One region of the Streptomyces sp. NPDC001137 genome, then DNA from elsewhere that is predicted to be linked to it. Evidence: riboswitches for the same ligand, from Rfam matches in the RefSeq annotation. Region 1 holds a riboswitch; each other region holds the start of a gene.
What was found. Region 1 has a riboswitch for cobalamin ahead of ABT254_RS25965 (ribonucleoside-diphosphate reductase subunit alpha). Riboswitches for the same ligand answer to the same signal wherever they lie in the genome.

Region 1 (5,174 bases):
TCTTCCGCACCCGTAACAGCGTGACCTAGATTGCCTGCGCGTTACACAGGTGATCAGTGAGGGGACGGAGTCGCGGTATGTCTGAAACGCCAGAAGTGAGACCCCCGGTGGTGACACCGGTCCGCGTCGTCATCGCCATCTGCCTCGTCGCGCCCTTCGTGGCGATGCTGTGGGTCGGCTCCTACGCCAAGACCGACCCTGCGCTCGGTGGCATCCCGTTCTTCTACTGGTACCAGATGCTGTGGGTACTGATCTCCACGGCGCTGACCATGACCGCGTACAAGCTGTGGCAGCGCGACCAGCGGGCACGCCGGGGAGGCAGCAAGTGAAGACCGGCGTGAACGGCGTCGCGCTCGGCGTCTTCATCTTCTTCTTCCTGGCCGTCACGGTCATGGGCTTCCTGGCCGCGCGCTGGCGCAAGGCCGAGAACGAGCAGAGCCTCGACGAATGGGGCCTGGGCGGACGGTCGTTCGGCACCTGGATCACCTGGTTCCTGCTCGGCGGCGACCTGTACACGGCGTACACCTTCGTCGCCGTACCCGCGGCGATCTACGCGGCGGGCGCGGCCGGCTTCTTCGCCGTGCCCTACACGATCCTGGTGTACCCCCTGATCTTCACGTTCCTGCCCCGGCTGTGGTCGGTCTCGCACCGGCACGGGTACGTGACCACCTCGGACTTCGTGCGCGGCCGCTTCGGCTCGAAGGGGCTGTCGCTGGCGGTGGCCGTGACCGGCATCCTGGCGACGATGCCGTACATCGCGCTGCAGCTGGTGGGCATCCAGGCCGTCCTCGACGTGATGGGCGTCGGCGGCAGCGCGAACTCCAACTGGTTCGTGAAGGACCTGCCGTTGCTGATCGCCTTCGGTGTGCTGGCGGCCTACACGTACTCCTCGGGCCTGCGCGCCCCCGCGCTGATCGCGTTCGTCAAGGACGCGCTGATCTACATCGTCATCGCCGTCGCGATCATCTACATCCCGATCAAGCTGGGCGGGTTCGACGAGATCTTCTCCAAGGCGGGCGGGAAGTACGCGGCGGCCGGCGCGGGCGGACTCGTCCCGGCCGCGGCGAACCAGTGGACGTACGCCACGCTGGCGCTGGGCTCCGCGCTCGCGCTGTTCATGTACCCGCACTCGATCACCGCGACGCTGTCCTCGAAGAGCCGTGACGTGATCCGCCGCAACACCACCATCCTTCCGCTGTACTCGCTGATGCTGGGCCTGCTCGCGCTGCTCGGTTTCATGGCGATCGCGGCCGGGGTCAAGGTCACCAACGGTCAGCTGGCCATTCCGCAGCTGTTCGAGAACATGTTCCCGAGCTGGTTCGCGGGCGTGGCGTTCGCCGCGATCGGCATCGGCGCGCTCGTCCCCGCGGCGATCATGTCCATCGCGGCCGCGAACCTCTTCACCCGCAACATCTACAAGGACTTCATCAAGCCCGACGCGACGGCGGAGCAGGAGACCAAGGTCTCCAAGATCGTCTCGCTGCTGGTGAAGGTGGGTGCCCTGGTCTTCGTCCTGACGATGGACAAGACGGTCGCGATCAACTTCCAGCTGCTGGGCGGCATCTGGATCCTGCAGACCTTCCCGGCCCTGGTCGGCGGCCTGTTCACGCGCTGGTTCCACCGCTGGGCGCTGCTCGCGGGCTGGGCGGTCGGCATGGTCTACGGCACGCTGGCCGCCTACGGTGTCGCCTCCCCGACCAACCCGGGCCAGAAGCACTTCGGCGGCTCCAACGCGAACATCCCGGGCCTCGGCGAGATGGGCTACATCGGCCTGACGGCGTTCGTCCTGAACGCGGTGGTCGCGGTGGTGCTCACCTTCGTCCTGAAGGCCCTGAAGGCCCCCGAGGGCGTCGACGAGACGAAGCCGGGGGACTACACGGCGGACGCGGGCGACCCGGGCGTCCAGGTGGAGCTGCCCCCGGCGACTGCGGGCGCGTCCCACTAGCGGTTACGGCGATCGGCGGGCCGTCGGAGAAATCCGGCGGCCCGTTGTCGTACCCGTCCGGCACACTCGGGACCATGGACATCGTGATCAGACAGGCGGAACCCGGCGAGTACGAGGTCCTCGGCGAGATCACCGCCCAGGCCTATCTCCAGGACGGTCTGCTCACCTTCGGCGAAAGCGACTGGTATCTCGCCGAGTTGAGGGACGTCGCCAAGCGGGCGGCGGCGGCCGAGGTGCTGGCGGCCGACCTGGGCGGCCGGCCGGTCGGCGGCGTCACCTACGTCCCGTCCACCGGCCCCATGGCGGATCTGGCCGGCCCGGGAGAGGCCGAGATACGCATGCTCGCCGTCGACCGGGCAGCCCGTGGCCGAGGCGCCGGAGAAGCCCTCGTACGCGCCTGCATCGACCGGGCAAGAGCCGCGGAGCGCACCGGCATCGTCCTGTGCACCCAGCCGGTCATGCACGCCGCCCATCGCATCTACGAACGCGCCGGCTTCGTCCGCGCCCCCGAGCGCGACTGGAAGCCCATCCCGGGTCAGGACTTCACCCTCCTCGCCTATGAGTTGACGCTCTGACACGCTCCGAAGTCGCCGCGACACAACATATGGGGGTGCTACCCACACCCGGCACAAGATGTATGCTCATGCTCGCTGTCGCCGCAGGGGAATCCGGTGCGAATCCGGAACTGTCCCGCAACGGTGTACCCATACGTGTTCGCACACATATGGGCGTCAGTCCGAGGACCTGCCGACAGTGCGCCCGGCCGCCGTGGCCCGGGTGCTTCGACGTCCGGGCCTCGTGGAGTGGGCCGGTGGACGCGACGCCGTGCGCGCTCGTGACTGCCCCCTGCCCTCCGCAAGGCCCCCGTGCCGAGCGAGGGAGAGCCTCACGTGACCATCGCGCCAGCAGACCCGGTTTCAGCCAGCGCCGCCGTGGCCGACGACGGCCTGGGGGCCGCGCTGCTGCGGACCCTGACCGAGCTGACCGCCGACCTCCCCGACGCCGACCCCGGCCGGGTCGCCGCCGCCGCGCTGCGCGGCCGGTCCGCCCGCGCGGACGAGACGGAGCTGCGCGAACTGGCCACGGAGGCGGCCGCCGGCCTCATCTCCGAGGACCCCGCCTACTCGCAGCTGGCCGCCCGGCTGCTGACGATCGGCATCGCCGCCGAGGCCGCCTCCCAGGGCGTCAGGTCCTTCACCGAGTCCGTCGCCGTCGGGCACCGCGAGGGCCTCATCGCCGATCGCACGGCGGAGTTCGTACGGGTCCACGCCGACCGCCTCGACGCGCTCATCGACCCTCAGGCCGATGACCGTTTCGGCTACTTCGGCCTGCGCACCCTGCACAGCCGCTATCTGCTCCGGCATCCCATCACCCGAAAGGTCGTCGAGACGCCCCAGCACTTCATGCTGAGGGTGGCGAGCGGACTGGCCGAGGACGACACCACACGCGCACTCGAGGAAGTCGCGGCCCTCTACCGGCTCATGAGCCGCCTCGACTACCTCCCGTCCTCCCCCACCCTCTTCAACTCCGGCACCCGGCACCCCCAGATGTCGTCCTGCTACCTCCTCGACTCCCCGCTGGACGAGCTGGACTCCATCTACGACCGCTACCACCAGGTCGCCCGCCTCTCGAAGCACGCCGGCGGCATCGGCCTGTCGTACAGCCGCATCCGCGCCCGCGGCTCCCTGATCCGCGGCACCAACGGCCACTCCAACGGCATCGTCCCGTTCCTGAAGACCCTCGACGCCTCGGTCGCCGCCGTGAACCAGGGCGGCCGGCGCAAGGGCGCGGCCGCCGTCTACCTGGAGACCTGGCACTCCGACATCGAGGAGTTCCTGGAGCTGCGCGACAACACCGGTGAGGACGCCCGCCGTACGCACAACCTGAACCTCGCGCACTGGGTCCCGGACGAGTTCATGCGCCGCGTGAACGCCGACGAGCAGTGGTCCCTGTTCTCCCCGGCGGACGTGCCGGAGCTGGTGGACCTGTGGGGCCAGGAGTTCGACGCCGCCTACCGCAAGGCAGAGGACGCGGGGCTCGCGAAGAAGACCATCCCCGCCCGTGACCTCTACGGCCGCATGATGCGCACCCTCGCGCAGACCGGCAACGGCTGGATGACCTTCAAGGACGCCGCCAACCGCACCGCCAACCAGACCGCCGAGCCGGGCCATGTCGTCCACTCCTCCAACCTCTGCACCGAGATCCTGGAGGTCACGAACGACGGCGAGACGGCGGTCTGCAACCTGGGCTCGGTCAACCTCGGCGCGTTCGTGGCCGATGGGGACATCGACTGGGAACGGCTGGACGAGACGGTCCGCACGGCCGTGACCTTCCTGGACCGCGTGGTCGACATCAACTTCTACCCCACCGAGCAGGCGGGCCGTTCGAACGCCCGCTGGCGCCCCGTGGGCCTGGGCGCGATGGGCCTCCAGGACGTCTTCTTCAAGCTGCGCCTGCCCTTCGACTCACCGGAGGCGAAGGCCCTGTCCACCCGGATCGCCGAGCGCATCATGCTCGCCGCCTACGAGGCCTCCGCCGACCTCGCCGAGCGGAGCGGTCCACTGCCCGCCTGGGAGAAGACCCGCACGGCCCGCGGTGTCCTGCACCCCGACCACTACGACACCGAACTCACCTGGCCGGAGCGCTGGGCGGCCCTCAGGGAACGCATCGCCGCCGTCGGCATGCGCAACTCGCTCCTCCTCGCGATCGCCCCCACCGCCACCATCGCGTCGATCGCGGGCGCGTACGAGTGCATCGAGCCGCAGGTCTCCAACCTCTTCAAGCGCGAGACCCTCTCCGGCGAGTTCCTCCAGGTCAACTCCTACCTGGTGAAGGACCTCAAGGAGCTCGGCGTCTGGGACGCCCGCACCCGTGAGGCGCTGCGCGAGTCGAACGGCTCGGTGCAGGACTTCGCCTGGATCCCGGCCGACGTACGCGCCCTGTACCGCACGGCGTGGGAGATCCCGCAGCGCGGGCTCATCGACATGGCCGCCGCCCGCACCCCGTTCCTGGACCAGTCCCAGTCCCTGAACCTGTTCCTGGAGACGCCGACCATCGGCAAGCTCTCCTCGATGTACGCGTACGCCTGGAAGCAGGGCCTGAAGACGACGTACTACCTGCGCTCCCGCCCGGCGACGCGGATCGCCCGAGCCGCCCGGGCGACCGTCCCCGTGCAGCAAGCAGCCGACCCCGAAGCGGTCGCCTGCTCCCTGGAAAACCCCGAGTCCTG
Region 2 (5,174 bases), on a different contig from region 1:
CATCTTCCGTTCACCCAGGTTGCCTACGGTCAACCGACCGTTGACTTCGAACGATTGCCTGGGTAAATGGAAAACTTCTCGCTGATCCTCGCGATTGTGGTCGTAACCGCACTCGCGTTTGATTTCACGAACGGTTTCCACGACACCGCCAACGCGATGGCCACCACCATCTCGACCGGTGCGCTCAAGCCCAAGGTCGCGGTGGCCATGTCCGCCGTGCTGAACCTTGCGGGTGCCTTCCTCTCCGTGGAGGTCGCCAACACGATCTCCAAGGGTCTCGTCGACGAGACCGGCATACGTCCCGAGGTCATCTTCGCGGCGCTGGTCGGCGCGATCCTCTGGAACCTGCTGACCTGGCTCGTCGGCCTTCCCTCCAGTTCCTCGCACGCCCTGATGGGCGGTCTGATCGGCGCCACCATCGCCTCGGCCGGCATGGGCGCGGTGCACGGCGACGTGCTCGTCACCAAGGTGCTCATCCCGGCGCTCGCCGCCCCGATCGTCGCGGGCCTGGCAGCCCTGCTCGCGACCCGGCTGTCGTACACCCTCGGCAAGAAGGCCGACGGCAAGGCCGCCGAAAAGGGCTACCGCGTCGGCCAGATCGCCTCCGCGGGCCTGGTCTCGCTGGCCCACGGCACCAACGACGCACAGAAGACGATGGGCATCATCACCCTCGCCCTGGTCGCCGGCGGCGCCGTCGCCCCCGACTCCGACCCGCCCACCTGGGTCATCCTCTCCGCGGGCCTCGCCATCGCGCTCGGCACCTGGCTCGGTGGCTGGCGCATCATCCGCACCATGGGCAAGGGACTGACCGAGCTCCAGCCGCAGCAGGGCTTCGCCGCCCAGACCAGCGCGGCCACGGTCATCCTGGCCTCCTCGCACCTCGGCTTCTCGCTCTCCACCACCCACTCGGTCTCCGGTTCGGTGATGGGTGCGGGCCTCGGCCGCAAGGGCGGCGTGGTCCGCTGGTCGACGGCGACCCGCATGCTCGTGGCCTGGTGCCTGACGCTGCCGGCCGCGGCCCTGGTCGGTGCGGGCGCGGAGTCCGTGACGGATCTCGGCGACTGGGGCACCGCCGTCGTCGCCGTCTTCCTGGTCGTCGCCAGCGCGGCCATCTGGAAGGTCTCCCGGCGCGAGGTCGTCGACGCGTCGAACGTCAACGCGACCGACGAACCCGCGGGCGTGGTGACCACGGCGATCGCCGCCGTGACCCCGCCCCCCACGGGCACGGTGACCGAGGGCCTGACGGCCACGATCCCCGCCCCGGCCCCCGTGGCCGCCGCCCCCGACCCGGCGACCCCGCCGGCCGCGGCCGTCTGAGCCCGCCCACCCGGCACTTAAGGAAGAGAAGCAGCATGAAGATCGACTGGGCAGCCCTGGGCTCCGTCTTCGGCGTCAGCCTCGCGGTCACGGTGGGCCTCGTGGCCCTGTTCACCCTCGGCATCATGGGCCTGTCGCGCCGCGAGCGGGCCGTGGCGCAGGGCAACTCGGCGTCCCTCGCGGTGGCCGGCGCGTACGTGGCCTTCGCGGGGGTCGCGGCGGCGGTGGCCTACGGGATCCATCTGGTGATCGCCAAGTCCTGAGGCGGCCGGACCGCCTCCCCACCGTCCCGCGGGGCGAGGAAGCACCCTTTCGTGCTTCCTCGCCCCGCGGGTTTTTCATGCGCGGGTCCGAGCGCCGGGTGTGGGCCTCAGCACACTCCCCCGCCGCAGGTCAACGGCAAGTTGACTGCCGTTCGGGGGCGTGGTGGACTGCCGAAGCCATATACGGCGGCGCGAGAGGAAGCCGGTGCGAGTCCGGCGCGGTCCCGCCACTGTCACCGGGGTAGTAAGCCCCGGGAGCCAGGAACTCTCACCGCCGGTCTCGTCGAACCAGGGCGTGGACACCCTGAGTGAGGACATGTCGCCATGCCAGCCTGCCGTTTGAGGTTCAGGACCAGGTCCCTGCTCGATCCCACGGCCGGCTGAGCCGATGCGTGCCGATCGCGTCTTCGCGTACGGCGCCGCCGCCGGCCTCCTCGGTGACCATCTGCTCGGCGATCCGCGCCGTGGGCATCCGGTCGCCGTGTTCGGGCGGGCCGCGGGTGCCGTGGAGCAGGTGTTGTGGCGGGACCATCGCGGGTGGGGCGCGCTGCACACCGCCGTGTGCGCCGGGAGCGCCATTGCGCTGGGTGCCCTCGCGCAGCGGTCCGTACGTCCGTCCCGTACCGCCTCCCTCGCTCTGACCGCGGCCGCCACGTGGGCCGTTGTCGGGGGGACCTCGCTCGCGCGCGAGGCCCGTGGCATCGGGCGGGCGCTGGAGGCCGGGGACGTCGAGGCCGCCCGGGCCAGGCTGCCGCATCTGTGCGGGCGGGATCCGCAGGCCCTGGACGCCGACGGGATCGCGCGGGCGGTGGTGGAGTCCGTCGCCGAGAACACCTCCGATGCCGTCGTGGGGGCGCTGGTGTGGGGGGCCGTGGGCGGAGTGCCCGGGCTGCTCGGGTTCCGGGCCGTGAACACGCTCGACGCCATGGTGGGGCACAAGTCGGCCAGGTACCGGCGGTACGGCTGGGCTTCGGCGCGGCTGGACGATGTGGCGGGGTGGCCGGGGGCCCGTCTGACCGCCGTGCTGGCCGCCGCTGCCGGGGGTGACGGCCGGGGGGCCGTACGCGCCTGGCGTTCTGACGCCGCGAAGCATCCGAGCCCCAATGCCGGGCCCGTGGAGGCTTCGTTCGCGGGGGCGCTGGGGGTGCGGCTCGGGGGGACCTTGTCGTATGGGGGGCGTGTTGAGCATCGGCCTGTGCTGAACGGGGAGGGGCGTGCCGTGGAAGTCGGCGACATCGAGCGTGCCGTGCGGTTGTCGCGGCGGGTCGGATGGCTGGCGTTGGGGGTCAGTGCGGCTGGGGCGGTGCTGCGGGGCCGGGTCGCACGGCGCCCGGCGGTGGGGGCTGTGCCCACCCGTTCCGCCCCAGCGGAACGACTGCCCACAGCGGATGCGGTGGGGGCTGTGCCCCGTTCCGCCCTGGCGGAACGACTGCCCACAGCGGTTGGGCGACAGCAGGGTGGTGTGTCATGAGCGGCGGGGGGCTTCTCGTTGCCGGTACCACCTCCGATGCCGGGAAGAGTGTCGTCACTGCCGGGATCTGTCGTTGGCTGGTGCGGCAGGGGGTCAAGGTGGCGCCCTTCAAGGCGCAGAACATGTCCCTCAATTCGTTCGTGACGCGTGAGGGTGCCGAGATCGGGCGGGCTCAGGCCATGCAGGCGCAGGCCTGCCGGGTCGAGCCGACCGCGCTGATGAACCCCGTGCTGCTCAAGCCCGGTGGCGAGCAGAGCAGCCAGGTCGTGCTGATGGGCAAGCCCGTCGGCGAGTTGAGTGCGCGCGGGTATCACGGGGGGCGGCAGCAGCAGCTTCTGGGGACCGTGCTCGACTGCCTGGCCGAGTTGCGGGGCACGTATGACGCCGTGATCTGTGAGGGGGCGGGTTCTCCCGCCGAGATCAACCTGCGGCGGACCGACATCGTGAACATGGGCATCGCCCGTAACGCGCGGCTTCCCGTGCTCGTGGTCGGTGACATCGACCGCGGCGGGGTCTTCGCCTCCTTCTTCGGGACCGTCGCCCTGCTCTCGCCCGAGGACCAGGAACTCGTCGCCGGGTTCCTCGTCAACAAGTTCCGGGGGGACGTCAGCCTCCTGGAGCCGGGGCTCGACATGCTGCACGGGCTCACCGGGCGGCGGACGTATGGCGTGCTCCCCTTTCAGCACGGCCTCGGCATCGACGAGGAGGACGGACTGCGGGTCTCCCTTCGGGGGACGGTGCGGGAGTCGAACGTCGCGCCGCCCGTCGGCGAGGACGTGCTGCGGGTCGCCGTGTGCGCGATCCCGCTGATGTCCAACTTCACCGACGTGGACGCCCTGGCCGCCGAACCGGGCGTCGTGGTGCGGTTCGTGGACCGGCCCGAGGAACTCGCCGACGCCGACCTCGTCGTCGTACCGGGGACCCGGGGAACGGTGAAGGCCCTGGAGTGGCTGCGCGAGCGGGGACTCGCGGACGCTCTGGTCCGCAGGGCCGCCGAACAGCGGCCCGTCCTCGGCATCTGTGGTGGCTTCCAGGTGCTCGGCGAGCACATCGAGGACGAGGTCGAGAGCCGGCGCGGGCATGTCGAAGCGCTCGGAGTGCTGCCCGTACGGGTGCGGTTCGCCCGCGAGAAGACCCTCACCCGTCCCGTGGGGGAAGCCCTCGGCGAGCATGTCGAGGGATACGAGATCCATCACGGGGTCGCCGACATAGGCGGCGGGGAAGCCTTCCTGGACGGCATCCGGGTCGGGCAGACCTGGGGCACGCACTGGCACGGTTCGCTGGAGTCGGACGGGTTCCGGCGGGCCTTTCTGCGCGAGGTGGCGGCCGCCGCGGGCCGTCGTTTCGTGCCGGCGCCCGACACCTCTTTCGCCGCGCTGCGCGAGGAGCAGCTCGACCGGCTCGGCGACCTGATCGAACAGCACGCGGACACGGACGCGCTGTGGCGGCTCATCGAGTCCGGCGCGCCGCAAGGACTGCCTTTCATTCCACCGGGAGCGCCCGCATGAGCACAGTGTTGTTGTTGTCGACCGCCGACACGGATCTGTTGGCCGCTCGGGCCGCGTCCGGTGCCGACTACCGGATCGGCAACCCGACCCGGGTGGATGTGACCGAGGAGCTGCCCGGCCTCCTCGACGGCGCCGACATCGCCGTCGTACGGCTGCTGGGCGGGAAGCGGGCCTGGGAGGACGGGCTCGCCGCGCTCAGGGCGTCCGGGATCCCGACCGTGCTGCTCGGCGGGGAGGCCGTCCCCGACGCCGAGTTGATGGCCGAGTCGTCCGTGCCCGCCGGTGTCGTGGCGGAGGCGCTCAGGTACCTCGTCGAGGGCGGCCCCGCCAACCTCACCGAGCTGGCCCGGTTCCTGTCCGACACCGTGCTGCTGACCGGCGAGGGGTTCGTCGAGCCGCAGAAGATGCCCGAGTACGGCATCCACGGCGAGCGCCCGTTCGTGGACGGCCGCCCGACCGTCGGTGTGCTCTTCTACCGGGCCCATGAGCTGAGCGGCAACACCGCCTTCGTGGACACCCTGTGCGATGCGATCGAGGCCAAGGGCGCCAACGCCCTTCCCGTGTACTGCGGTTCACTGCGCGGCGCGGACGCCGGGCTGTACGAGATCCTCGGGC
Region 3 (5,174 bases), on a different contig from region 1:
TCTACCGGTCCCGGTCGCACAGCTACCGCGAACTGCCGCTCCGTATCGCCGAGTTGGGCGGCATGTACCGCTCCGAGCTGTCCGGGGTGCTCGGCGGCCTGACCCGGGTACGGTCCATCCAGCTCAACGACGCCCATATCTTCTGCACCCTGGAACAGGCCGTGGACGAGGCCCGTGACGCGCTGGAGCTGATCGGCCGCGCCTACGCCGACCTCGGCATCCGCGCGGCCCGCTACCGGCTGTCCCTGCCGGGGGAGGGCGGCAAGTACGTCGCCGACCCGGAGCTGTGGAAACGGGCCACCGGGCTGCTGGAGGAGGTGCTGGCGGGCGCCGGTGTGGCGTACGAGGCGGCTCAGGGCGAGGCCGCCTTCTACGGGCCCAAGATCGACGTCCAGGTCGTCGACTCCGCCGGCCGCGAGGCCACCCTCTCCACCGTCCAGATCGACTTCCACCAGCCCGAACGCTTCGATCTGCACTACATCGGCGCCGACGGCGCCAAACACCGGCCGGTGATGGTCCACCGCAGCATCATCGGCAGCGTGGAGCGGGCGGTGGCGCAGATGATCGAGGAGCACGGCGGGGCCTTCCCGGCCTGGGTCGCGCCCGTCCAGCTCGTGGTGCTGCCGGTGTCGCAGGCTCAGGAGGAGCAGGCCCACGACCTCGTACGGCGGGCCCTGGCACGCGGGCTGCGCGCCGAGGTGGCCGCTCCCGAGCAGGGCAGCCTCGGTGCCCGCATCCGGGCCGCGCGCCTGGTGCCGTACCAGGCGGTGATCGGCGAACGGGAGGCCGGGGGCGACCTGGCGGCCCTGCGGCTGCGGGACGGACGGCGGCCGGGGGCCGTACCGGTGGAACGGCTGCTGGAGGGGATCGGGGAGTGCGTCCGGACCCGTGGCGCCGAACTGTGGGCGGCTGCGTAAGGTCACTGTCGTAGCGCCCGGCGCGCAGCCCGTGTCGTAGCGACCCGTGTCGTCGTAGTGAGAGGAGCCCGGCCGTGACCGGTCAGCCCATCCCGGTGATCATCGACTGCGACACGGGTGTCGACGACGCCCTGGCCCTGCTCTTCGCCGTCCGCCACCCGGGGATCGACCTGCGCGCGGTCACCTGCGTCGCCGGGAACACGGACGTGGACGGTGTCGTCCGCAACACCCTCACCGTGCTGGAACAGGCCGGCGCCCCCGACATCCCCGTCGGCCGCGGAGCCGAGCGCCCGCTGATCGAGCCGGCGCGCTCGGCGCGGCATGTGCACGGCTCCGACGGCATGGGCGACCTCGGCCTGCCCGCGCCCACCCGCACCCCCGCCGACGTGGACGCGGTGACCCTGCTGCGCCGGGAGATCCTCGCCTCGCCGCGCCCGGTCACCCTCGTCCCCACCGCGCCCCTGACCAATATCGCCCTGCTGCTGCGCACCCACCCCGAAGTCACCCGCAACATCGAGCGGATCGTGTTCATGGGGGGCGCGGCGGCCACCGGGAACGCCACGGCGGTCGCCGAGTTCAACGTCTGGCACGATCCGGAGGCGGCCGCCGTCCTGCTCACCGCCGGGGTACCGATCACGATGTACGGCCTGGACGTGTTCACGCAGGTCGTCGTCCCCGGCGCCGATGTGCACCGGTTGCGCGCGAGCACCGATCCCGGCACCCGGTTGGCCGGCGAGCTCCTCGCCCACCGGCCGGCCCACCCGGGCGAGGCCCCCGAGGCGGAGGAGGCCGGCGGCCTCGGGGACGCGGGCGCGGTCTGCACGGTCGTCGACCCCGCGGGCATCACCACCCGCCTGCTCCCCGTCGAGGTCTCCCTCGCCCCCGGCCCGACCCGCGGCCAGACGATAGTGGACCGCCGCCCCCGCCCCGGAGAGTCCGAGATCCACGAGGGAGCCCGTCGACAGCCGCTGGTGGACGTGGCGTTGGAGGTCGACGTGGACCGTTTCGTGAAGCTGTATTTGGAGACAGTGGAGCGTTAGCGCTCCGCTGGGGGCGCGGTCGGCGCCGCCCACCGCTGCTCCACCCGCGCCGCCTTCCAGTACCCCACCGCCGCCACCCACACCACCACGAACAGGCCGACGATGATGTAGCCGACGTTGGCCAGGTCGAGGCCGAAGAGTTCCATCGTGGCGATGAAGAAGGCGACGGCGATGGACAGCCCGGTGATGGTGAGGTTGTAGAACACCTTGCGCACCGGGTTCGAGGAGGCCCACTGGTAGGCGAAGTTCATGAACGTGCCGTCGAGCGTGTCGAACAGGCTCATGCCGGCCGCGAAGAGCAGCGGAAGGCACAGGATCGCGTACCAGGGCAGCCCGGCCGCCGCGCCGGAGCCCGCCATCACCATCAGCGTGACCTCGGTCGCCGTGTCGAAGCCCAGGCCGAAGAGGAAGCCGAGCGGGAACATCTGGCCGGGGCGGGAGATGGACCTGGTCAGGCGGCCGAGGATCCGGTTCATGAAGCCGCGGGAGTCGAGGTGCTGTTCGAGCTCCTTCTCGTCGTACGTCCCCGCCCGCATCGCCCGGAAGACGCGCAGGATGCCCACGAGGGCGACCAGGTTCAGCGCGGCGACGAGATAGAGGAACGTCGCCGAGATCGTCGTACCCATGAAGCCGAGCACCTGGTGGGTGCGGGAGTGCTCGTTCATGACCTTGTCGGCGAGCTGGGTGCCGCCCGCGATCATCGCCGCCAGCACCACGACCACGCTGGAGTGCCCGAGCGCGAACCAGAACCCCACCGACACCGGCCGCTTGCCGTCGGCCATCAGCTTGCGGGTGGTGTTGTCGATGGCGGCGATGTGGTCGGCGTCGAAGGCGTGCCGCATGCCGAGCGTGTACGCGGTGATGCCGAGGCCGAGCCCGAAGGCCTTGTTGCCGACCTCGTAGTGCCCGGGGACGACCAGGAGGAAGAGGATGCCGAACGCGACGACGTGCAGGGCGGCGATCACCGCCATCAGGCCGACCGTCTTCACGGTGTCCTCGCGCCGCCAGCGGAAGGAGACGGGCGCCTCGGATTCGGGCAGGGACGTCCCGGGCAGGGTCATGCGGTCACGCTCCAGCACCTCGTGGATCACCTCGTGAGATGCCGTGGCCGGTCTCCTGGCTTACGGGTCGTACGTCCGCCGCCCGCCTTCCCAGCCGCCTTGGCGGCCAGTGGCTGTCCCTCGCGGGACGTGGGCGACGAACTCCCCGATCACAGTGGCGAGGGCCGCGTCGGCATGGCACCGACTTCCCGAACACCACGGCCCGCCCACCGTAGGGGCGTTGGGCTTCCCCTGCATAGCTGCATACCTGCGCAGGTATGGAAGATCACATGGAGGCGCCTGCGAGGATGGCCGTATGCATCTCGTCCCGGCCGACCGCGCAGACCGCCGCACGATCGACGGCCACCGGGTGTGCGAGGCCATCGAGGCCATCGGCGACGCCGAGCACGTCCGGACCTGGGCCGACCGCTTCTCCCTGCTCGCCGATCCCAAGCGGCTCGCCCTGCTGCTCGCCCTGCACCGCACCGGCCCGCTGGCCGTGTCCGACCTGGCGATCGCGACCGGCATGAACGACCCCGCCGTCTCACAGGCGCTGCGGCTGCTCAGGGCGGCCGGGGTCGTGGCGGGCGAGAAGGAAGGGCGCGTGGTGCGCTACCAGGTCGTCGACGACGACGTACGACTGCTGCTCAGGCACTGTGCCGCGGACGGGAGTTGACCGGTCCGCGGATCCGGCGGCACGAACGCCCCGGAGCGGGGGTCTCCGGGGCGTTCGTATCGGGAGTGGCTATCGGGATGTCCGCCGGCCGGTCGGGCGGGGGCGGATCACCGGTGGGCCGTGCGGCGGCGCCTGGTCACGACGACGATCGCCCCGCCGGCGGCCAGGAGCGCCGTGGCGCCGCCGACGATGAGACCGGAGTCGCTGCCGCCGCCGGTCTCCGCGAGGCCACCGCCGCCGCTCGTGGTGGCCGCGGGAGCGGTGGTCGACGCGGAGGCGACCGGGGTGTCGGGCCCGCTCGGCGTCGACTCGGAGGCGCTCGGAGTCGGGGTGGGGCTCTCCTCGGCCGGCGTGGAGGGCTGCCCGGCCGGCGGGGTCGAGGCGGGCGGGGTGGACGGCGGCTGCGACTCGGTGCTCGTGCAGTCCTTCGTGCCGCCGTTCCAGGAGGCGATGAGCTTGTCCTTGATGACCGGGTGGTCGGGGCCCTTGGGCAGATCGCCGTGTTCGAAGCCGTCCTTCGCGTCCAGCTTGCCGTCGAACTTCACGGCGCCCCGGTAGAGGTCGATCTGCGCGAAGCAGCCCGCGTCGGGCACCGCGATGTCGAGGGAGTCGGTCTGGCCCTGCTTGACCGTCACCGAGTCGAAGTCGACGAAGACCTGCTCGCCGGAGGTGGCGAAGGACGGGCCGTGGGCCAGGTAGGAGGCCAGGGAGGCCGTGCAGGTCGTGGCGTCGCCCGCGGTTCGGACCTTGATGTGGACCTTGCCGTCGTCGGTGGGCTTCAGGGTCTGGTCGTCGACCTTGACCGAGTCGTAGAAGTTGCTGCCGTCCAGCGAGAACTGGCAGCGGTCCGTCTCCGTCTTGGTGCCGGCGCCGGTGCCGGGCCGGTAGCCGTCGGCATGCTTCCAGCCGTCACCGCCGGGCGTGCCGGTGGCCCAGGCCCCCGAGGCCGCGGCGACGGTGGCGGCGCACAGGGCGAGCGAGGCGGCGCCCGTCCCCAGGAGGCGGCGCGCGGTGACACGTCTGGCTATGGACATGCAGATCCCCATCTTGGCGTGTGCAGATCCCGGCGCGGCGGCGCAGGGCAGCACGCCGCGCCCGGCCGCACCGGGGGTGAATGGTCTGAGGAACACCGGGCCCATTGGTCACATGAGCCCCAGTGCGATCACATCGTGGATCTGTTGGCGGAACGCTGTCAACCTGCGGTAACCGACGAGTAGTTCAACCGTCCATTACAATTTCGCCACAGACGGAAGAGGCGGCTCCACTATCACCAAGCCGCCCGGATCTCACCTCACGGTCGGGCTCGGAGCTGCGTTCTGGCCGGTCGCGGACTCACCCGGCAGGAGCGGCGGCTGGGTGGTGCTGTCCACCGGCGGGGTGAGGACGACCTCCGGCTGGCCCGCGACCGGGGGTGGCGGGGTCAGGTCACTGGCGGGCAGCTTCGGCGGGGTCGTCTGCTGGAAGAGGACCTGGTCGAAGTTGACCAGGCCGGTGTCCTCCA
Region 4 (5,174 bases), on a different contig from region 1:
GGCGACAGACGCCTGTGTCGCGAGGTAGAAGCTCTCTCCGCCGATCTGACCGCGCTGGTCCTGACCGGCTGGTGTCAGCACGCAGTCGGCGTTGGTGTAGAGCCGGATGTCGTAGAGCGTGTAGTTGTCCACGCTGTAGGCGCCGCCCGGCAGACGATGGCATGCCTCGACTGCCGGGCTCTGGATCGCCACCTTCCGCTTGGCGGGTGTCGTGTAGACGAGCTGACCCATGGCGGAGTCCGAGCAGCCCGCTGCGGCGAGCAGGAGAACGACGGCTCCGGCCCCGCGGCCGACGTGGCGACGACAGATCATGGCGACGAGTCCTCGTCTGTGCAGGAATTCAGCGAGAGGCCTGCGGCCTCTTCGGCCACGCTGCCGTGATCCGGTCGGGGGTGCCGTGCGGTGGTGGGCTGAAGGGGTGGCGCGGAGGTCGCGGGTGACACCGGTAGGCCGATGTGGCGGCCGTGCTGCTCGGGGCGCAGCGAGCTCGGGGCGCCCGATGTCGGCTCCGCGCTCGTGTGCACATGTTCCAGGCCGGACGAACAGCAGCGCGGTGTGATCGGGAGCCGGTCGCCGCCCGCGTGCTGGTACGTGAGGGGCGCCCTGGACCTCCTCGGCGGTCAGGACCCTGCGCGGCTCCCGAGCCCGCCGCTCGGCAGGGCGTCGTAGTCGGGCAGCGGCAGGGTGCCGCGGGCGGGTGGGTCTTGACTCTCACGTCCTCCCGGCGTCAGCGGCTGCCCGGCCCGCCGCTCCCGAACGCCCCGCTGTTGCCCTCGCTCCAGCGCTTGCGCTGCTGCGACCCACTCGTCCTGCTCGGCGTATTGCCGTGACCGGGCAGCTCGTGCGGGGTCAGCCGCTGCTCGCTGCGGGGTATCTCGGCGGGCTCACGGTTCTCCTGTACCTCGCGGACCGGGCCGTCGTCCGGCAGTTGCGGCTGATCCTCCGGGCGCGGCGGAGCGGGTTCACGGCGACGGATGCGGGCGCCCAGCCAGAAGGCACCGATCAGCAGGGCCACGACCGCCACCCCCACGACGACCAGGCCGATTCCCAGGGCGCCGCGGCCTGCGGCGATGTCCATGTCCATCCATGAGGTGCTCATGGGCACGCGGGTACCCATGGGACCCGGTGCGAACCGGCCCGGCCGGCCCGAGTCGACGGGATCGCGGTCACCGGTGTTTGAGGGGGTCGGTGACGGCAACCCGCCAGGTGTGACTTCGACGACCCAGCAGGAGCTCTTCCGGTTCCTGGAGGACCGCTTCGCCTGCGCGCAGGCGTGCACCGAGTGCGCACGCGCGTGTGCGCTGCGCGCGAGCCTCGTGGACCCGGACGGCACGGAGGAGCAGGAACTCGTACGACGCAAGGGCATCATGTGCGCGGAGGTGTGCGACGCGACCTGCCGTGTGCTGTCCGAGCAGAACAGCCTGGACGAGGCCGCCATCCGCATCCAGGTGGAGTGGTGCCGCACCGTGTGCCTGGAGGGTGCGCACGCCTTCGACCGGTTTCCGGGCGCCGAGGACGGCGCGAAGGCCTGCCGGCAGTGCGCCGAGGCGTGCACGGAATTCCTCGCCACCCTGAACTGACGCTCACGGCGCACCGACCGGCTGCCCGAGCCGCACGTTCCAGCGCCCCGCCCTGCCGCTGAGCCCGACGGCCGTCAGCGGCGGGACGTCCGCGCGCCAGAACGCCGACTCCGGCGCCCCGAGCGCCCGGACCACCGCGGCCCGTACGGCCTCGGGTTCGACAACGGCGATCGTCCGGCCCGGTGTCCGCGCGACCGCCTCCAGCCAGCCCGCCACCCGGTCGCACAGCGCCGTCACCGACTCCCCGCCGTGCGGCGCCGCCGCGGGGTCCGACAGCCAGCGGGCCAGCGCCTCCGGCTCGCGCTCGCTCACCTCCGCCAGCGTCGCACCGCGCCAGCGGCCCGCATCCAGGGCCGCCAACTCCGGCGCGTCCACGGCGTCGAGGCCGAGGGCGCCCGCGGTCTCGCGGCAGCGCACGGTGGGGGAGACCCAGACCCGTTCCGCCGCCGGGAGCGTGCCGGCGGCCGCCCGTGCCTGCCGCAGCCCGGAGGCGTCCAGCGGGCAGCCGTCGTCGAAGCGGGCCTCCCTGAGGGCCGCCGTGATCGCAGGTGAGACCAAGATCACTCGGCTCGTCATACGTCCATCCCCGCCCTCGACATCCCTTCAAATCCCTGGCCCTGACGAGAAAAACGGCTCACCAGGGGCGCTCACGGCCGCCCCGTGCGCCCTTGGCCCCACCTCTGCTTCGCGGTACCTTCTCGTGGATATTGACGACGGCACAGCGGAAGCCGGTGGAAGTCCGGCACGGTCGCGCCACTGTAAGTCCGGTACGCACCCTGGGTGCGCACCGGGTGAGTCAGACCCGCCCCGTCGTCGCGTGCACCACCGAGACGGGACGCGAGTTCCCCAGGAGGGCCTGCCATGGCGCAGTCTGTCGCTCAGCCGACCACCACCCCCACCGCCGTACCGGCAAAGCTGCCGATCGGCGCGATCGTCCCCTGGGCGGTCTTCTTCGGCATCCTGATGCTGGTTCTGCTCTACTTCGTCGGCGCCGAGCAGGGCGCCACTTCCGTGATGAACGGATCCGACGTGCACGAGTGGGTGCACGACGCCCGCCACCTGCTCGGCTTCCCCTGCCACTGAGGGCGGCGAGAAAGCACAGCCGCTCATGAACTCGGCAACCGTCCGCAACCTCCTGGTGCGTGGCATGCTCGCGGGGCTCGCCGCGGGCCTGCTCGCCCTGGTCGTCGCCTACTTCCTCGGTGAACCGCGCGTGGATGCGGCCATCGCCTACGAGGAGGCGCACTCCCACGAGCACGGCGTCGAAGCCGTCAGCCGCACGATGCAGTCCACCGCGGGCCTGTCCACCGGTGTCCTGGTCTACGGCGTCGCGTTCGGCGGCATCGCCGCCCTCGCGTACTGCTTCGCGCTCGGCCGCATCGGCCGCTTCGGGCCGCGCGCGAGCGCGCTGCTCCTGGCGGCCGCCGGCCTGATCACCGTGTACGTCGTGCCGTTCCTGAAGTACCCGGCCAACCCCCCGTCCGTCGGAGACCCCGACACCATCGGCAAACGCACCACGCTGTACTTCCTGATGGTGGTGCTCAGCGTGCTGCTGGCCGTGGCCGCCGTCATCCTGGGCAAGCGCCTGGCGCCCCGCCTGGGCAACTGGAACGCCACGCTCGCCGCGGGCGCGTTCCTCGTCCTCGCCATCGGGCTCGCGTACGCGTTCCTGCCGTCCTTCAACGAGGTCCCCAAGGACTTCTCCGCCACCCTGCTCTGGCAGTTCCGACTGGCGGCCCTGGCCGTCCAGTTGACCTTGTGGACCTCCTTCGGGCTGGTCTTCGGGGTGCTGGCGGAGCGGGTGCTCGCGCCGAAGCCGGCGCGGGCGAACGGCGCTTCCAAGGCAACTCCCGTCGCCCATTGACCCGTTCCACCGGTTCACTTGGCAAAGGGCCCCCGGTCGACGACCGGGGGCCCTTTCCCTGTCCCTCGCCATTCCCAATTTCTGGAACACGTTCTACGGTGTGCGCCGTCAGGACCGGCCTGGGAAGCCTGGAGGCGCCGTGCACCTCGAATACACGCCCGAGCAGCAGCGGCTGCGCACCGAACTGCGCTCGTACTTCGCCGAGTTGGTGCCGGACAACGCCTACGCACGGCACGGCGACCCGGCCGCCCAGAAACGCTTCTACCGCGAGACCATCCGACGCCTGGGCACCGACGGCTGGCTCGGCGTGGGCTGGCCGAAGGAGTACGGCGGGCGCGGGCTGACCGCGATGGAGCAGTTCATCTTCTTCGACGAGGCCGCCCAGGCCGGCGTACCACTGCCGCTGATGGCGCTGAACACCGTCGGGCCGACGATCATGCAGTTCGGCACGGAGGAGCAGAAGGCGTACTTCCTGCCCAAGATCCTCGCCGGCGAGATCGACTTCGCGATCGGCTACAGCGAGCCCGACGCGGGCACCGATCTCGCGTCCCTGAAGACGCGCGCCGTACGGGACGGCGACGAGTACGTCGTCAACGGCCAGAAGATCTGGACCACCAACGGCGACACCGCGGACTGGGTGTGGCTGGCCACCCGCACCGACCCCGAGGCACCGCCCCACAAGGGCATCACCATGCTCCTCGTCCCCACCACCGACCCCGGCTACTCCTGCACCCTCATCAACACCCTTGCCTCGCACGACACCACGGCCAGCTACTACGAGAACATCCGCGTCCCCGTCTCCCGCCGCGTCGGCGCCGAGAACCAGGGCTGGCGGCTGATCACCAACCAGCTCAACCACGAGCGCGTCACCCTCGCCGCCCACGGCACCATGGCGATCCGCGCCCTGCAGGACGTCCAGCGCTGGGCCATGGAGACCAAGCTGGCCGACGGCCGCCGCGTCGTCGACCTGCCCTGGGTGCGCCGACGCCTCGCCCAGACCCACACCAAACTCGATGCGATGAAGCTGCTCAACTGGCGGATGGTGCACGCCGTCCAGAACGGCACGCTCGCCCCCCAGGACGCCTCCGCGGTCAAGGTCTACGGCTCAGAGGCGCGCCGGGACGCCTACGCCTGGCTGATGGAGATCGTCGGCGCGGCGGGCGCGCTGAAGGAGGGCTCCGCGGGCGCGGTCCTCCACGGCGAACTGGAGCGCGGCTACCGCTCGGCGGTCATCTTCACCTTCGGCGGCGGAAACAACGAGATCCAGCGGGAGATCATCTCGTGGATCGGTCTGGGGATGCCGAGGGTGCGGCGTTAGCCTGCTGTGACCACAGACGTTAGTTGTCACATACCGAGGATAGTTGGCACCGTGATTCTGTGGGATCAGGATGACGGCCGAGCCGTGATGCGGCAGTTGGCACTTCGCCGCGAGCACTGGAAACGCCGTCGACTGCGACTTCGCGGCGATGGCGGCTCCAACTCAAGATCGAGAACTTGCCGCCTGCCAGGCTGAAGTTCTCCGCTGGCGCCGCGTCCGAGGTTGCCCGTGGGCGTACACCATCGGCAGCGGCCGTTCTGGCGGGGATCTTGGAGATGCCGTTCGCGGACTCGAGGGCGGTGGATGACTGAGCCCTGCTGCCCTCTCGTCAGGTGACGTCCTCGAAGCGGGTGTGCGCATCGATCAGTTGGTGCAGGGGGCGGGCCGGCTCGCGATAGCGCGGCAACGTGGG

Region 2: another riboswitch for cobalamin. It lies ahead of ABT254_RS39630 (cobalamin biosynthesis protein); the one in region 1 lies ahead of ABT254_RS25965 (ribonucleoside-diphosphate reductase subunit alpha).
Region 3: another riboswitch for cobalamin. It lies ahead of nicT (Nickel transporter NicT); the one in region 1 lies ahead of ABT254_RS25965 (ribonucleoside-diphosphate reductase subunit alpha).
Region 4: another riboswitch for cobalamin. It lies ahead of ABT254_RS29555 (CbtB domain-containing protein); the one in region 1 lies ahead of ABT254_RS25965 (ribonucleoside-diphosphate reductase subunit alpha).

Annotation. Positions count from the first base shown of each region.
Region 1 covers NZ_JBEPBA010000013.1:193,430-198,603, forward strand. Annotated here, with positions in the region: gene ABT254_RS25950 (DUF3311 domain-containing protein) at 78-329, shown strand; gene mctP (monocarboxylate uptake permease MctP) at 326-1,945, shown strand; gene ABT254_RS25960 (GNAT family N-acetyltransferase) at 2,020-2,520, shown strand; cobalamin riboswitch at 2,583-2,711, shown strand; gene ABT254_RS25965 (ribonucleoside-diphosphate reductase subunit alpha) at 2,836-5,174, shown strand, end outside.
Region 2 covers NZ_JBEPBA010000029.1:57,670-62,843, forward strand. Annotated here, with positions in the region: gene ABT254_RS39620 (inorganic phosphate transporter) at 67-1,317, shown strand; gene ABT254_RS39625 (hypothetical protein) at 1,353-1,580, shown strand; cobalamin riboswitch at 1,727-1,868, shown strand; gene ABT254_RS39630 (cobalamin biosynthesis protein) at 1,969-3,051, shown strand; gene ABT254_RS39635 (cobyric acid synthase) at 3,048-4,559, shown strand; gene cobN (cobaltochelatase subunit CobN) at 4,556-5,174, shown strand, end outside.
Region 3 covers NZ_JBEPBA010000011.1:195,973-201,146, forward strand. Annotated here, with positions in the region: gene thrS (threonine--tRNA ligase) at 1-917, shown strand, start outside; gene ABT254_RS23550 (nucleoside hydrolase) at 992-1,957, shown strand; gene nicT (Nickel transporter NicT) at 1,954-3,018, opposite strand; cobalamin riboswitch at 3,047-3,233, opposite strand; gene ABT254_RS23560 (ArsR/SmtB family transcription factor) at 3,314-3,673, shown strand; gene ABT254_RS23565 (LAETG motif-containing sortase-dependent surface protein) at 3,781-4,707, opposite strand; gene ABT254_RS23570 (DUF4142 domain-containing protein) at 4,960-5,174, opposite strand, start outside.
Region 4 covers NZ_JBEPBA010000017.1:45,580-50,753, forward strand. Annotated here, with positions in the region: gene ABT254_RS29535 (hypothetical protein) at 1-312, opposite strand, end outside; gene ABT254_RS29540 (DUF6479 family protein) at 728-1,099, opposite strand; gene ABT254_RS29545 (four-helix bundle copper-binding protein) at 1,209-1,580, shown strand; gene ABT254_RS29550 (histidine phosphatase family protein) at 1,584-2,156, opposite strand; cobalamin riboswitch at 2,257-2,439, shown strand; gene ABT254_RS29555 (CbtB domain-containing protein) at 2,442-2,663, shown strand; gene ABT254_RS29560 (CbtA family protein) at 2,689-3,444, shown strand; gene ABT254_RS29565 (acyl-CoA dehydrogenase family protein) at 3,584-4,762, shown strand; partial or broken gene ABT254_RS29570 (IS701 family transposase) at 5,109-5,174, opposite strand, start outside.